Regions from separate parts of the Catenulispora sp. MAP12-49 genome, predicted to be linked through region 2. Evidence: riboswitches for the same ligand, from Rfam matches in the RefSeq annotation. Region 2 holds a riboswitch; each other region holds the start of a gene.

What was found. A riboswitch is a leader RNA that binds a small molecule or an ion and turns the genes downstream of it on or off. The one in region 2 is predicted to bind cyclic di-AMP.
Region 1: another riboswitch for cyclic di-AMP. It lies ahead of ABIA35_RS47475 (NlpC/P60 family protein); the one in region 2 lies ahead of ABIA35_RS31195 (M23 family metallopeptidase).
Region 3: another riboswitch for cyclic di-AMP. It lies ahead of ABIA35_RS15615 (NlpC/P60 family protein); the one in region 2 lies ahead of ABIA35_RS31195 (M23 family metallopeptidase).

What each region holds. Positions count from the first base shown of each region.
Region 1 is NZ_JBGCCP010000062.1:773-5,170, reverse strand. It holds gene ABIA35_RS47490 (NAD(P) transhydrogenase subunit alpha) at 1-859, opposite strand, end outside; gene ABIA35_RS47485 (hypothetical protein) at 1,085-1,249, shown strand; gene ABIA35_RS47480 (PH domain-containing protein) at 1,271-2,062, shown strand; cyclic di-AMP (ydaO/yuaA leader) riboswitch at 2,276-2,475, shown strand; gene ABIA35_RS47475 (NlpC/P60 family protein) at 2,493-3,599, shown strand; gene ABIA35_RS47470 (DLW-39 family protein) at 4,012-4,137, shown strand; tRNA gene ABIA35_RS47465 (tRNA-Ala) at 4,218-4,290, shown strand.
Region 2 is NZ_JBGCCP010000020.1:102,579-106,976, forward strand. It holds gene ABIA35_RS31180 (hypothetical protein) at 1-526, shown strand, start outside; gene ABIA35_RS31185 (sterol desaturase family protein) at 553-1,230, opposite strand; gene ABIA35_RS31190 (FadR/GntR family transcriptional regulator) at 1,227-1,925, opposite strand; cyclic di-AMP (ydaO/yuaA leader) riboswitch at 2,280-2,465, shown strand; gene ABIA35_RS31195 (M23 family metallopeptidase) at 2,470-3,054, shown strand; gene ABIA35_RS31200 (hypothetical protein) at 3,095-3,595, opposite strand; gene ABIA35_RS31205 (cation:proton antiporter) at 3,779-4,398, shown strand, end outside.
Region 3 is NZ_JBGCCP010000007.1:27,018-31,415, reverse strand. It holds gene ABIA35_RS15620 (hypothetical protein) at 1-670, opposite strand, end outside; gene ABIA35_RS15615 (NlpC/P60 family protein) at 740-1,768, opposite strand; cyclic di-AMP (ydaO/yuaA leader) riboswitch at 1,798-1,966, opposite strand; gene ABIA35_RS15610 (exonuclease domain-containing protein) at 2,466-3,386, opposite strand; gene ffh (signal recognition particle protein) at 3,549-4,398, shown strand, end outside.

The DNA of each region.
Region 1 (4,398 bases), on a different contig from region 2:
CCAGGTCGACGATCACCGAGCCGGGCCGCATCCGCTCCACCATCTGCGCGGTCACCAGCAGCGGCGCCGGCCGGCCCGGGACCGCCGCGGTGGTGATCACCGCGTCGGCGGCGGCCACGTACGGGGTCAGAGCCCTGCGTTGCCGGTCTGCGGCGTCGGCGGCCTGCTCGCTGGCGTAGCCACCGCTGCCAGAGGTCTGACTTTCCACGTCCAACGTGATCGACTTGGCACCCAGCGAGCGGATCTCCTCGGCCGCGGCGGCGCGCACGTCGTAGGCCTCCACGACCGCGCCGAGCCGCTTGGCCGTGGCGATCGCCTGCAGCCCGGCCACGCCGGCGCCCAGGACCACGACGCGGGCCGGCGGAACAGTTCCGGCGGCGGTCATCAAGAGCGGAAAGAAGCGCGGCAGCCGTTCGGCGGCGATCAGGCCCGCGCGGTATCCGGCCACCATCGCCTGGGAGGACAGCGCGTCCATCGACTGCGCGCGGGTGATGCGGGGGAGCAGTTCCAGCGCGAAGAAGCTGGCGTGCCGGTCGACCAGGACGCCGGCCGGGCCGCGGCCGTCCTTCGGGGACGACAGTCCGATCACGGCGGTGCCCGGCTTGAGCTTCGCCGCGGTCTGCTGGTCCAGCTGTCCGACAGCGGTCAAGAGATCGATGTTCCCCAAGATTTCTTCCGAGCTTTTCGCGATCATGACGCCCGCGGCGCGGTACGCGTCGTCGCCCTCGGTGGCGGCATCGCCGGCTCCGGACTGGACGTACACGCTGTGACCGGCGGTGATCAGGCGTCCCGCGGATTCGGGGGTGAGTGCCACGCGGCGCTCAAATGGGGCGGTTTCGGTCAAGACACCGATCTGCATGCGATCAACCTAGCCGGGGAATGCTGCCTTTGTGTGCCTCCTGCCGCAGAAGTCCACTGAGTCGTTATCGCCAGCCTTGCCGCTGGACCACATCAAAACCCGTTGCCCCGGCTAGGCTTTGACACAGTGGGGAAGCTGTTAGGTAGGAGTGAACCGGGAACGCTTCGCATGATGCTGACTTCCGGTCGCGCGGCACCTCGACCGTCCAGATGAAGGGGATCTGACGTGAAACTCAAGCCGGCCGTGCAGTGGGGCATCGTGCTCTTCTTGATCTACTTCGTGGTCCAGAACCCGTCAGGGGCGGGGAACCTGGTCCAAGGGGCCTTGAACTGGGTCGCCAGCGTCGGCAAGACGCTCGGTGACACATTCCACAACCTCGTCACGAGCTGATCGGGCAGACGGTATCCCGACGTGTCCGACTCATCACCGCCGCTGTACGGCCGGATGTTGCTCCGGCCCGAGCTCGAGGACCGCGCCAAGCGGTACCTCGTGCCGGGCGAGCGTCTGGTCATAGCGGTACGACACCATTTGGCCGCGATCATCATCCCGGTGCTGATCGCGGTCGCCGCGGCGGTGGCCGCGATGGGCATCGACATCTTCTCCTCACCCGACGCGGGCCAGTTGCGCCTGGGTGCGTGGGCGGTGGCCGGCATCGCCTTCCTCTATATGTTCTGGAACCTCGCAGTGTGGAACCAGGACCTCCTGATAGTGACCAACAAGCGGATCCTGCACACCCACGGGGTGATCACCCGGTCGTTCGACGCGCTGCCCTTGGGCAAGGTCAACGACATGCGGGTGGAGCGGGACCTGCTCGGCCGGATCCTGGGCTACGGGCGGTTCAACGCCAAAGCCGTGGGCGACGCGCCGCTGGGCAGACGCGGCCTGGACTACATCTCGCACGTCGAGCAGACCTGGCTGGAGATCAGCAACCTGTTGTACGGCCCCGGCGCCAAGTCGGGTCCGAAGGATCCGCAGGAGGTGCGCATCGTCGGCGCGGTCCTGCCGGACATGAACGGCGAACCGGTGGAGATCGTCATGCCGCCGGTGTCCGTGAAGAGTCCTGCGGACGACGACAAGGCACACCCCGTGAACGCCGCCATGCTCAACGTGCGGTCGTTCAGCGACGCCAAGGGCGAACGGGCGTTTGAGACCGACGTCACAACGGCGGGCAACAAACGTCGCAGGATTCGCTTTTTCCGCTAACCGGACATCCGTGTCCCAGGCCCAGGTCGCCCCCGAAACGGGGGCGTCTGGGCCATCTTTCTCATGTACAGCCCGTTTCCGTCCCTGCCCGAAGGGTGGCCGGTATCTAAGCGTTCGCTGAACGAATCATGGACTTGTCGCTTGTTAGGCAGGCCGACGGTGACTAACGTCCACAGGGCTTCGCCGCTCCCAACGGGCCAGCAGGTTCCGGGCGTCGGGGCACCGCCGAATCCGCGCACGCGCGGAGCCGGGGAACCAGGTTCGTCGGCGCGGCCCGAGCGGTTAAGCGAGGGTGGCGCCAGTGGGGTGAATCGGTCGGCGCGCACTCGCCGTCAGGTGTGCGCGTGCCACCGTAGGGCTACTTCTTCAGTCCGAATCCGTCAGCTAACCCGGTAGGCGGACAAGGAGGAGACGGAGCCAAGAAGCTCGCATGAGTGTCACCGCCCGACATCGTCGTCCGCGTGCCCCGAAGTACACGAAGCTGGCCCTCGGCGCGGCCGCGGCCGGGACCATGGTCCTGGTGCCCAGCGTCGCCAACGCCGACCCGCAGCCCACCATCGCGCAGGTCAACGACCAGCTGAACAAGCTCTACCAGCAGGAAGCCTCCGCAGACGAGGCGTACAACGCCGCCCAGGATGCCCAGGCGAAGCTGCAGCAGCAGGTCGACGGCATCAACCGGCAGATCACCGCCGAGCAGGCGACCATGGACCAGACCCGCACGCGCCTGGGCGGCCTGGCCGCCGAGCAGTACCGCAGCGGCGGCATGGACCCGACCCTGCAGGTGATGCTGCAGGCCGACCCCTCCACGATGATGGAGATGTCGGCGACGGTCGGCCGCGTCCAGGCCAACAACGCCGACACCCTGACCCTGCTGGCGCAGCAGAAGGCGGACCTGGCGGCCAAGGCCCGGCAGGCGGCGGAGAAGATGGCGCTGCTGGACCAGCAGACCAAGGCCGCCGCGGCGACCAAGAAGCAGTACGACGGCGACGTGGCCAAGGCTCAGGCGCTGCTGAACTCGCTCCAGGCGCAGCAGCGGGCCGCGCTGCAGGCCGAGCAGGCCCGGCAGCGCGCCGCGGCCGTGGCGGCCGCCCAGGCGGCGTCGCAGAACTCGACATCGTCGAGCTCGTCCTCCTCCGGCTCCTCCTCCAGCGGCTCGACCAAGGTGTCGATCCCGTCGGTGTCCGGCCGCGCCGCCGCGGCGGTGGCCTTCGCCCAGTCGCAGATAGGCAAGCCGTACATCTTCGGCGCGACCGGCCCCGGCGGCTACGACTGCTCGGGACTGACCCAGGCGGCCTGGAAGGCGGCCGGCGTGTCGATCCCGCGCACCGCCACGGCGCAGATGCAGGGGCTGCCGGCCGTCCCGGCCTCCTCGGCCCAGCCGGGCGACCTGGTGTTCTTCTACGGGAACAGCAGCTACGTGGACCACGTCGGCCTGTACATCGGCAACGGCCTGGTCATCCACGCGCCGCACCCGGGCACGGACGTCGAGATCGCCGCGGTGAGCACCATGCCGCTGGTGTCGTACGCGCGGCCCTGAGGTGCCCCTCGGGCGCTACTGAGGCGCCCCTGAGGTGCTATGAACCCGCCCGCGCTCGGCGCGCTGCGGTTCGTCCCGGTCTGTGTGGGTCCGGGAGGAACTGCCGCGCGCCGCGCCGGGCACGGCGTCTGGCCTGGTCTTTCTCCCCGGAGCCGGGCCGGACGCCACCTTCGCGTCGAGGCGTCCGCGTCGGCGCGCCGCCGGAGCGGGCCGGGCTCCGCCGGAGCCCGGACGGGCTCTGGACCGCCCCTGGCCTGCGTCTGGACGGCGTCTGGACAGGGCGCGTAGACATCCGTACTCGCGACGAGCGGAACGGCTCCGCATTTTTGCGTAGTACCGCTCACAGCTCCTAACAGGCCCCGCTGCTGTTAAGCTCGGGGGCACAGACGTCTACCAGAAGGGAGGTGGCCACGTGAAGAAACTGCTTCTGCTCGCTGTGGCTGCCATCGGCGGTCTGCTGGTCTACCGGCAGGTCCAGTCCGACAAGTCGGAGCAGGACCTCTGGACCGAGGCGACCGACCCGGTCCCTTCGGCCTGAGAACCGCTCATCCGGCTTCCTCGGCAGCTAGAGCCGAGGCACGGTCCGCCTTCCGGGTTCGGGAGGCGGACCGCTCTAACGGGGCCATGGCGCAATTGGTAGCGCACCTGCTTTGCAAGCAGGGGGTTAGGGGTTCGAGTCCCCTTGGCTCCACATATGATCTTATCAATGCTTAGGCGCAGGTCAGAGGCTATATTTGGATTGATCGTGTGGAGCCCGCAGGGCTTCCACCCGTAGTCGCCGGGCGCCGATCGCAATTTC
Region 2 (4,398 bases):
CCGCCGCATCATCGTCTCCACCGCCTGGCCTCCCTACCAGCACCTCAGCGCCACCCTCGGGCTTCCGCGCCTCGGCGAGACCCGCGACGACCTGCTCGGCTGCGGCCGCCGCAACGCCGTGTTCGACCTCGATCTCACCGGCGCGCGCCTGGACCGCTGGCTGCGCACCATGCAGCGCGGCGCCGCCGCCCGCACCGACGACCCGTTCACCACAGCGGTCCGGCGCGCCCTGGCCTCGGTCCGCTCACCGGCCGCACTGGCCGGCAGCGCGCTGCTTGCCCTGCCCGGCCTGGACACCCCGCAGGCGCTGTCCGCCTTCCTGCGCACCACGATCGAGCAGCTGGCCGCCGCCGAGTCGACGCCCGACGCCGAGGCCGGCCGCGTCCTGGCCGCGTACTACCTGCGCCGGAACAACGGCCACGACGCGATCGCGCGCCAAGTGCACCTCAGCCGGGCGACGTACTTCCGGCGGCTCGAGCACGGAATCAGGATCCTGACAGGCCTGCTGAGCGAGCTGGTCCGCTGAGCGCGCGTGGTGTGCGGTCCCCGCCGCTAAGCGCTCACACCCAACGTCTTGGCCGTCTTCGACGCGGGCACCTCGTCCTTGTCCGGATAGGTGTTCAGCACCTTGTCCGAGACCGGGGTGATGATCCCGAACCAGTACTTCTCGTTCCGGAAGTGGTGCAGCTGGTGAGTCCTGCGGATCGTCCGGTACAGCGCGGTCTTCGGGCGGTACGCGGAGTGGATCAGGAAGTGGGTCCACTCGTAGGCGCCGAGCGAGGCCACGGCGGTCGCGAACCCGGTGAGCGCGGGCCGGACGGCACGCGCCCCGGCGAGGTTGGCGGCGGCCAGTGCGGCGATCGCCGGGATCAGCGTCTGCCGGGGGATGAACACCAGCTCCGGGTCGCGGGGGTCGCGGTGGTGCTCGCGGTGGGAGCGTGCCAGAAGGCTGTCGACGGTGCGTCCGGCGACCTCTCGCGGGCGCTGGTGCAGGACATGGACGTGGACCATCCACTCGACGAACGGTTCGACGCCGATGATCACCGCCGCCGCGGTGGCGTCGCGCCGGGTCCAGCGGCCCAGCGCCAGCCGTGAGGCCAGGGCCGCGGCGGTCCCGGCGCCCAGCACGCGCGCGTTGCGGTGCCGGGCGAACTGGCCGGCGGCCTGGCGCAGGGTCAGGCCGGCGCCGGTGAACTCGGTCCGGGTGGGCGTCGTCGCGTCGAACATCATGCCTCCAGGAACAGGGATATCGCGGTGGTTCCGACCGCCAGCAGCTCCGAGGCGGCCGCGCGGGCGCGCTCCGGGTCGCGGTCGTCGATCGCGGCGATCACCGCCAGGTAGCGGGGGACCGCGGCCAGTTCGTCGGCCAGGAGGCGGGCCACCACCGCCGCGGCGGGTTGGTAGGCCTGACGCAGGGCGTTGAGAGAGAGCCGGTAGCAGATGTTGCCCGACCCGTCGACGACCAGGTCCCAGAACCGGGTGTCCAGAGCCCGGCCCCCGTCGGTGTCGCCGAGCTCGGCGACGGCCTGACGCAGCTCGGACGTGTCGTCCAGCCGCGTCGCGCACAGGGCCGCGGCGTCGGCGCCCACGGCTTGCCGCATCTCCATCACCGAGCGGACGACCTCCGGGTCCAGCGCGCCGTCGGGACGCTGGAACAGCCGGGGCAGCAGGTCCAGGCCCGAGTGGGACCGGTAGTCCCGGACCCGGGTGCTGCCGCCGTGCCGGATCTCCACCAGCCCGAGCTGGTCCAGCCGCTGCAGGGCCTCACGGACCACTTGGCGGGTGACGCCGAGCTGCGAGGTCAGTACGCGCTCGGACGGCAGGGGCGAGCCCGGGTCCAGCGTGCCGTCCAAGATCTGGCCGATGATCTGCTCGAAGACGGCGGAGGAGAAGGACCGGCGATCCACCGGGGCGAAGGAGCTCACTCCGCGAGCGTCGCAGACTTCTGGTGTAGTGGTCAAGTGGTCAGACCAGTTGAGTTTCGCGGGACTGCCTGACCGGATCAGACCCCTCTGTGATGGATGTCACCGACTTCGACACGTTTGGTCGCTCATTGTCACGGCGCCCGCACGACCCGCGAGAAGGTCGCCGCCCGGTGAGTGGCCGTGCGTGCCCTGTTGTCGAACCGGTTGTGTTGCGTGTTCCTCTGATTGCGCACGGTGTTCGACATGGTGGTGCGCCGAGGCGATACCGCGGGTTCGGCTCCGGTCACGCTTGCCAGCCAGGCAATTCCGGGCTTTGCTTCAGCAACCGCTCGGCCCATCGCCCGGCGGCCGTCTCGGACGCCAACGCCGAATCCTGCCGGGCTCCGAGGTCACCTTCGAGTTCACGGAACGGCAGGAGCGGGGGACCCAGGTAAGGCGCCGTTCCGCTCCGCCGGAACGGCTCGGGGTGAAGCCGCCGCGGGCGGCCGGGCTCTCTCGCCCGAACCCGACAGCTCACCTCGCAGGCGTCAGAGAGGAACAACCCATGTCTGCCCTCGGACACACCCCGCGGCGACGCCTTTCTCGCCGTGCCACGTTCGGTCTGGTCGCCGGGGTCGCCGCCATCGCTGTGCCGGTGGTCGGGGCGAGCGGCGCACACGCCGCGGCGTACGCGGCCGCCACGCCCGCCATGGCGGCCGCCGCCACGACCATGGCACCGGTCTCCTCCGGCGACGTCGCCCCGCTGGCCGTTCTGCGGATCACCGAGCCGTACGGAGTCCCCGGCCCCTGGGCCGCCGGACACCACACCGGCGTCGATCTGGCCGCGGCCGTCGGCACGGGCGTCCGCTCGGTCGGCGCCGGCACCGTCGTGCGCAGCGGCTGGGACGGGGCGTACGGCATCGACGTCCTGGTCAAGCTCGACGACGGCAAGTACGCACTCTACGGCCACCTGTCACAGGCCTCTGTCTTCGCGGGCGCCGGTGTGCGGGCCGGCCAGCAGATCGGGCTGTCCGGGGCGACCGGTCACGTCACCGGCCCGCACCTGCACTTCGAGGTGCGGACGACGCCGTATTACGGCTCTGACATCAACCCGGTCACCTACCTGCGGGAGCACGGCGTCACCCTCTGATCGCACCGGCTCGGCCGCTCGCGGCGCGCGTCTCCTCCCGTCAGCGGCCGAGCGCCGCCAGGGCGCCGGCGCGCGCGGCCTCGGTCATGGTGAACGGCAGGCCCTGCCGGACCACCGCGACCCGGCGGCCGTCGGGGACCGGGACGATGAGCACCGTCGAGTCCGCGACGCCTTCGGTGCCCTCGTCCCACCAGGCGTCATCGGCGCCGAGGAGGTCGGCCATGATTTCGGGGAGGGTGTCCGGGGCGGCCAGTAGGGCAGCGGCCAGCTGAAGCGCCTTGGTCGGGGCGTCGACCAGGTCGTGCGGATCGGCCGGGACGGCGGTGACCTGCGTGCCGCCGGCCCTGCTGACCGTCTCGATCAGCCGGAAGCGGCCGATCTCCTCGGGGGTGCTGACGAAGAACTCGTCGACCGGCCCGCCCTCATGCGTCTGGACGCTGAAGCCGAACACGTTGCAGCCACAGGCCGCGATCGCCGCGGTGATCGCGGCCAGGCGGCCTGGCTCGTCCTCCAGTGCCGCGCGAATCCGCCATAGAGCCATACCGCGAATGATCCCACTCACCATCTGTACTGCGCACGTGTCGCTCCCGCCAAAGCTTCCCGACGTACTGCACAGTGAGCGGACCGGATCAACGCAGTGCAACCTGGGAAACGGCGCCCGTGAACTTGATCAACCCATCTCGATCGGCAGCCCCGGCCGAAGGTCACCGCCCGGCGGACGGCAGTGAGTAGCGGCACCTGGACAGCCGCCGCCGTGTCCGGGATCGCCGCCGCCTACGCCCTCACCTCCCGGCGGCTGTCCACGACACCGGTGTCCGCGGCCATGGTCTTCGTCGGCTCCGGCATCGCGATCGGTCCCGTCGGCCTGAACCTGGTCAGCGTGCAGACCGACACCGAGCCCCTGCGCACCCTGGTGGAAGCGGCCCTGACCCTGGTGCTGTTCACCGACGCCACGACCGTGCGCCCGGCGGATCTGCGCAGCGGCGGTGCCCTCTCCGGGCGGCTGCTTTCGGTCGGCCTGGTGCTCACCATCGGCGCCGGATGGCTGCTGGCCTGGCCGCTGCTACCGGGCCTGACCGTTTGGGAGCTGGCCCTGGTCGCCGCGATCCTGGCCCCCACCGACGCGGCACTGGGCAAGAGCGCCATCTCCGACCCGCGGGTACCGAGCCTGATCCGTCAGACGCTCAACGTGGAGAGCGGACTGAACGACGGCCTGGTACTGCCCTTCTTCGTGCTCTTCCTCGCCGCCATCCCCGGCACCTCCTACGCGCATCAGGGCGTCGCCGACACCTTCTGGCGCGCCCTGCTGCTCAGCCCGGCGATCGGCCTGGCCGTCGGCGGGAT
Region 3 (4,398 bases), on a different contig from region 2:
TCTCGGGCATCTGCGGGATCTCGGGCGTCTGCGGGATCTCGGGCAGCTCCGGCTCCGCGGCGAGGTCCGCGGCAGCTTCAGCTTGCGCGGGAACCCGCTCCCGAGCGGAATCCTGCGCGGCGTCCGGCCGTGCCACCAGCTCGCTGGGTTCCTCGGCGTCCAGATCCTCGGCGTCCAGATCCTCGTCCGACTCGCGCATCATCGCGGCCGTCCAGCCCGCGGCCTCGCACGCGGCGTCCCGGAACTCCCGCAGCTGCCGCAGCATCCCCTCGCTCGACGGGAACAACCGCCGGGCCTGCGCCACGTTCGCCACCGCCAGCGGCGCGGCCTGCACCGAGTCGCCCAGCTCCGAATAGGCCTGTGCCAGCTTGATCCGCGCCATCAGCGCGTCGCGCGGCCCCGAGCCGATGCCCTGCTCGGCACGCTCCAGTTTCGCGACCAGGCCGCTGATCCACTCCTGCGGGTCGGCGTAGGGCTCGGCGTATTCCTCGACCGGCTCGTCGATCGGCTCGTCCGCCGGTTCGTCGGCTCCGTCGGCTCCGTCGGCTCCGTCGGCGGCTTGGGAGATGTCGGCGGCGTCGGACGATTCGGCGGCGTCCCGCGTCGGCTCCCCGGCGCTCACCGGCTCCTGGAACTCCTCGGCCTCCCGGCCGATTTCGTACTCTGACATTCCGTCCCCCTGACAACGTCGAAGGGCGCCGACGTGACGTCGGCGCCCCGCGGCTGGCTCGGCACGATACTACGGCCGCACGATCATCGCCACAGGCATCGAGTGGAGCGGGGCGTACTGGATCACCGTGCCCGGCATCGCGGCGTGGATGATCATGCCCCCGCCCACGTATATCCCGACGTGGTGCAGGCTGCCGTAGTAGATCACCAGGTCGCCGACGGCGATGTTGGCCTCGCTCACCTGGGGGAACTCATAGGCCTGCGCCGAGGAGGAGTGCGACATCGACACCCCGGCGGCGCCCCAGGCGGCCATCGTCAGGCCGGAGCAGTCGAAGCTGCTCGGGCCGTCGGCGCCGTAGACGTAGGGCTTGCCCAGCTGCGCCTTGGCGAAGGCGACGGCTATCGCCGCGCGGGCGTTCGGCGCCGGCGGCAGGTTGGCCGGCGTCTTGACGTTCTGCTGGTTGGCCTGGGTCTGCTGCTGGACGTACTGGGTGCGCTGGGTCGGCGTCAGCGAGTCCAGCAGGGCCTGCGCGGCCTTCTCCTTGGCGTCGATGTCGGCCTTGTTCTGGGCCATCTCGTCGCGGGTCTTCTGCAGCTGCTGCAGGTCCGAGGAGGCCTCGGACTTGTCCTGGTCCAGCTGGCGCTTGATCTCCTGCGCGGTCTGCATCGAGGCGGCCGAGCGGGTGGACACCTCGGAGTTCGCGGTGGCCTGCTGCAGGAAGTTGTCCGGGGAGGCCGACAGCATCAGCTGCAGGGAGTCGTCCACGCCGCCGGCGCGATACTGCGCGGCGGCCAGGCTGCCCAGCGAGGACTGCGCGTTGGTCAGCTGCGACTGCTCCGCGGTGATGCGGGCCTGGATCTGGTTGACCTTGTTCTGCAGCGTGGCCAGGTTGGTGGCCGCCTGGTCGTACGCCTCCGAGGCCTGCTCGGCCTGCTGGTGGAGGTTGTTGACCTGGTTCTTGACGTCGTTCAGGCCCGGCGTCGGGTCCGCGTGGGCCAGACCCGGGACCAGAGCGATGGAACCGACCGTGGCGGTCGCCAGCGTCACCGCGGTACGGGGGGCGGTGATCGTCTTCTTGGACGCGCGGTGAGTTGTCACGGTTTTGTGGGACGCCACTAGGGCGACTCTCCTTCTCTCCCTGCCGCCTACCGGGTTAGCTGTCGGGTTCGGGCTGAGAAGCGTGCCCTACAGGCCGCCGCGCGGGGGTACGCAGCGGACCGATTCACCCCTTGGCCCCAGTGGATGCGGGCCGGTGGGACTTGTGGGTCCCCGGTTCCAGATCGGCGCTTCGCCAGCGGGCTGTGTGGGTGCCCGTGGAAACGGCGGGTCGCGCTTCGCCGGATTCGGCGTGAACTCCCGCCACCGTCCAGGTTGGGCGGCGTGGATACGAGTGTCCGGCCGTAACCCTAGCGAGACCCCGAACGACAAAAGGGATCGGCCCAGGACGCTATACCAGGATTTTACTTTCCAGGGCGTTTAGTGGTCCTGATTCAGTCAGAGCTGTCCGGTTTCACGCAGGGGAGATCACGTGGTTCTTCCCGACGTGTTGTCGGCATCATCGACCTGGATCATGGGTTCAACGCGCGAAAGTACTGCAAGAGTGCCTGCTGGTCCGGCGTTTCGCCGACCCCGGCGTTCCGGCCCGGCGAGATCGCCGCGGCGCTGTGCGGCGAATGTCAGTGGCCTGTTTAGACGACAACGGCGGGCAGCCCGTGCTCCGGGTCGCCCGCCGTTCGTCTCCACACCTATGACCTATGCCACACCTGTGCCACACCTATAGTCGGTGTGTTCCGCGTCACGCCGAGGTGGCCAGCGGCCGGGTCGGCCACTCCGGCTCGGCGTACGACTTCTCCCCGCGCCGCTCGCGGAACGCCGCCCGGTCCGCCTCCTGCTCGGCCTTCCAGCGCGCCTGTGCCTCGTGCAGCCGCACCGCGTCCAGCGTCCCCACCGCCGGGTAGCTGGCGCCGATCACCTGCGCCAGGTTCATCGCGGCCAGCGCGTCGGCGGCCGCGTCGTGCGCGCGGGTGATGGTCACGCCGTAGAACTGGCACTGCGCCTCCAGCGTGCGCGCGCCCTTGCGGAACTTGTCCATCTGCCGGTCGATGACCAGCGGGTCGATCACCGGGGCCACCGGGGCGCGCGAGGCCAGCGGGGTCAGGCCGTTGCGGGCCAGCTCGGCCTCCAGCAGCGTCAGGTCGTAGGGGGCGTTGAACACCACCAGCGGCGTGCCCGCGCGCAGCTCGGCGGCCAGCGCGTCGGCGATCTCGTCCAGCGTCCGGCGCGGCGCGGTGCCGTGCTCGCGGGCGTGCGCGGTGGTGATGCCGTGGATCGCGGTGGCCTCGGCGGGGATCTCGACACCGGGGTCGATGAGGAAGGTCTTCTCGGTACCGTCGGAGGTGACGATGGCCGCCGAGACGATGCGCACGGTCCTGGGGTCGCGGCCGGTGGTCTCGGTGTCGAAGCCGGCCAGCCGGCGCCGGTGCCAGCCGTCGTGCGACCCGCGCTGCGGCGGGACGGCGGCCGGGGCCTCGGTCTGTGTTGGCTGACCGGTCTGTGTCGGCTGACCCTGTACCCGGGCCTGAGGCTCCCAGGCCGGGGCGCACTCATGGTGATAGGTCAGCCACGCACCGTCCACGTTGGCGCGCGTACCGGCCTCGGCTTCCACCCGACCCTTGCACGCGGCGCACGTCCCCGCGTACTTGTTGACCAGAGTCACTGTGTTGTTCTCCCTCACCTCGTGTTGCCACCATGGTGGCGCACCGTTCTGACAAAGACCGCCTTCACTCGGGTCCGGCGACGTCAGCGGCTACCCTGGTGGACTACGGCGGTTTTTTAATCCGCCCGATCTGTTGATTTCCGCGCGAAGGATGAATACGACGTGTTCGACACGCTGTCCGATCGTTTGGCCACGACGTTCAAGAACCTGCGCGGCAAGGGTCGGCTCTCGCAGCAGGACATCGACGAGACCCTGCGGGCCATCCGCCAGGCGCTGCTGGAGGCCGACGTCTCGCTGCAGGCCGTGCGGCCCTTCATCGCCGCGGTGCGCGAGCGCGCCGAGGGCGCCGAGGTCTCCAAGGCGCTGAACCCGGCCCAGCAGATCGTCAAGATCGTCAACGAGGAGCTCGTCGAGATCCTGGGCGGCGAGACCCGGCGGCTGCGGTTCGCCAAGAACCCGCCGACCGTGATCATGCTCGCCGGTCTGCAGGGCGCCGGTAAGACCACGCTGGCCGGCAAGCTGGCCCGCTGGCTGAAGTCCGAGGGCCACACCCCGATCCTGGTCGCCGCCGACCTGCAGCGGCCCAACGCGGTCACCCAGCTGCAGGTGGTCGGCGAGCGCGCCGGCGTGCCGGTGTTCGCCCCCGAGCCCGGCAACGGCGTCGGGAACCCGGTCAAGGTCGCCCAGGACTCGATCGAGTTCGCCAAGACCAAGCTGCACGACGTGGTCATCGTCGACACCGCCGGCCGCCTGGGCATCGACGCCGACCTGATGAAGCAGGCCGCCGACATCCGCGACGCGGTCCGGCCCGACGAGGTCCTGTTCGTCGTCGACGCGATGATCGGTCAGGACGCGGTGACCACCGCGCAGGCCTTCATGGACGGCGTCGGGTTCGACGGCGTGGTGCTGACCAAGCTCGACGGCGACGCCCGCGGTGGTGCCGCCCTGTCGGTGCGCCAGGTCACCGGCAAGCCGGTGATGTTCGCCTCCACCGGGGAGAAGCTGGAGGACT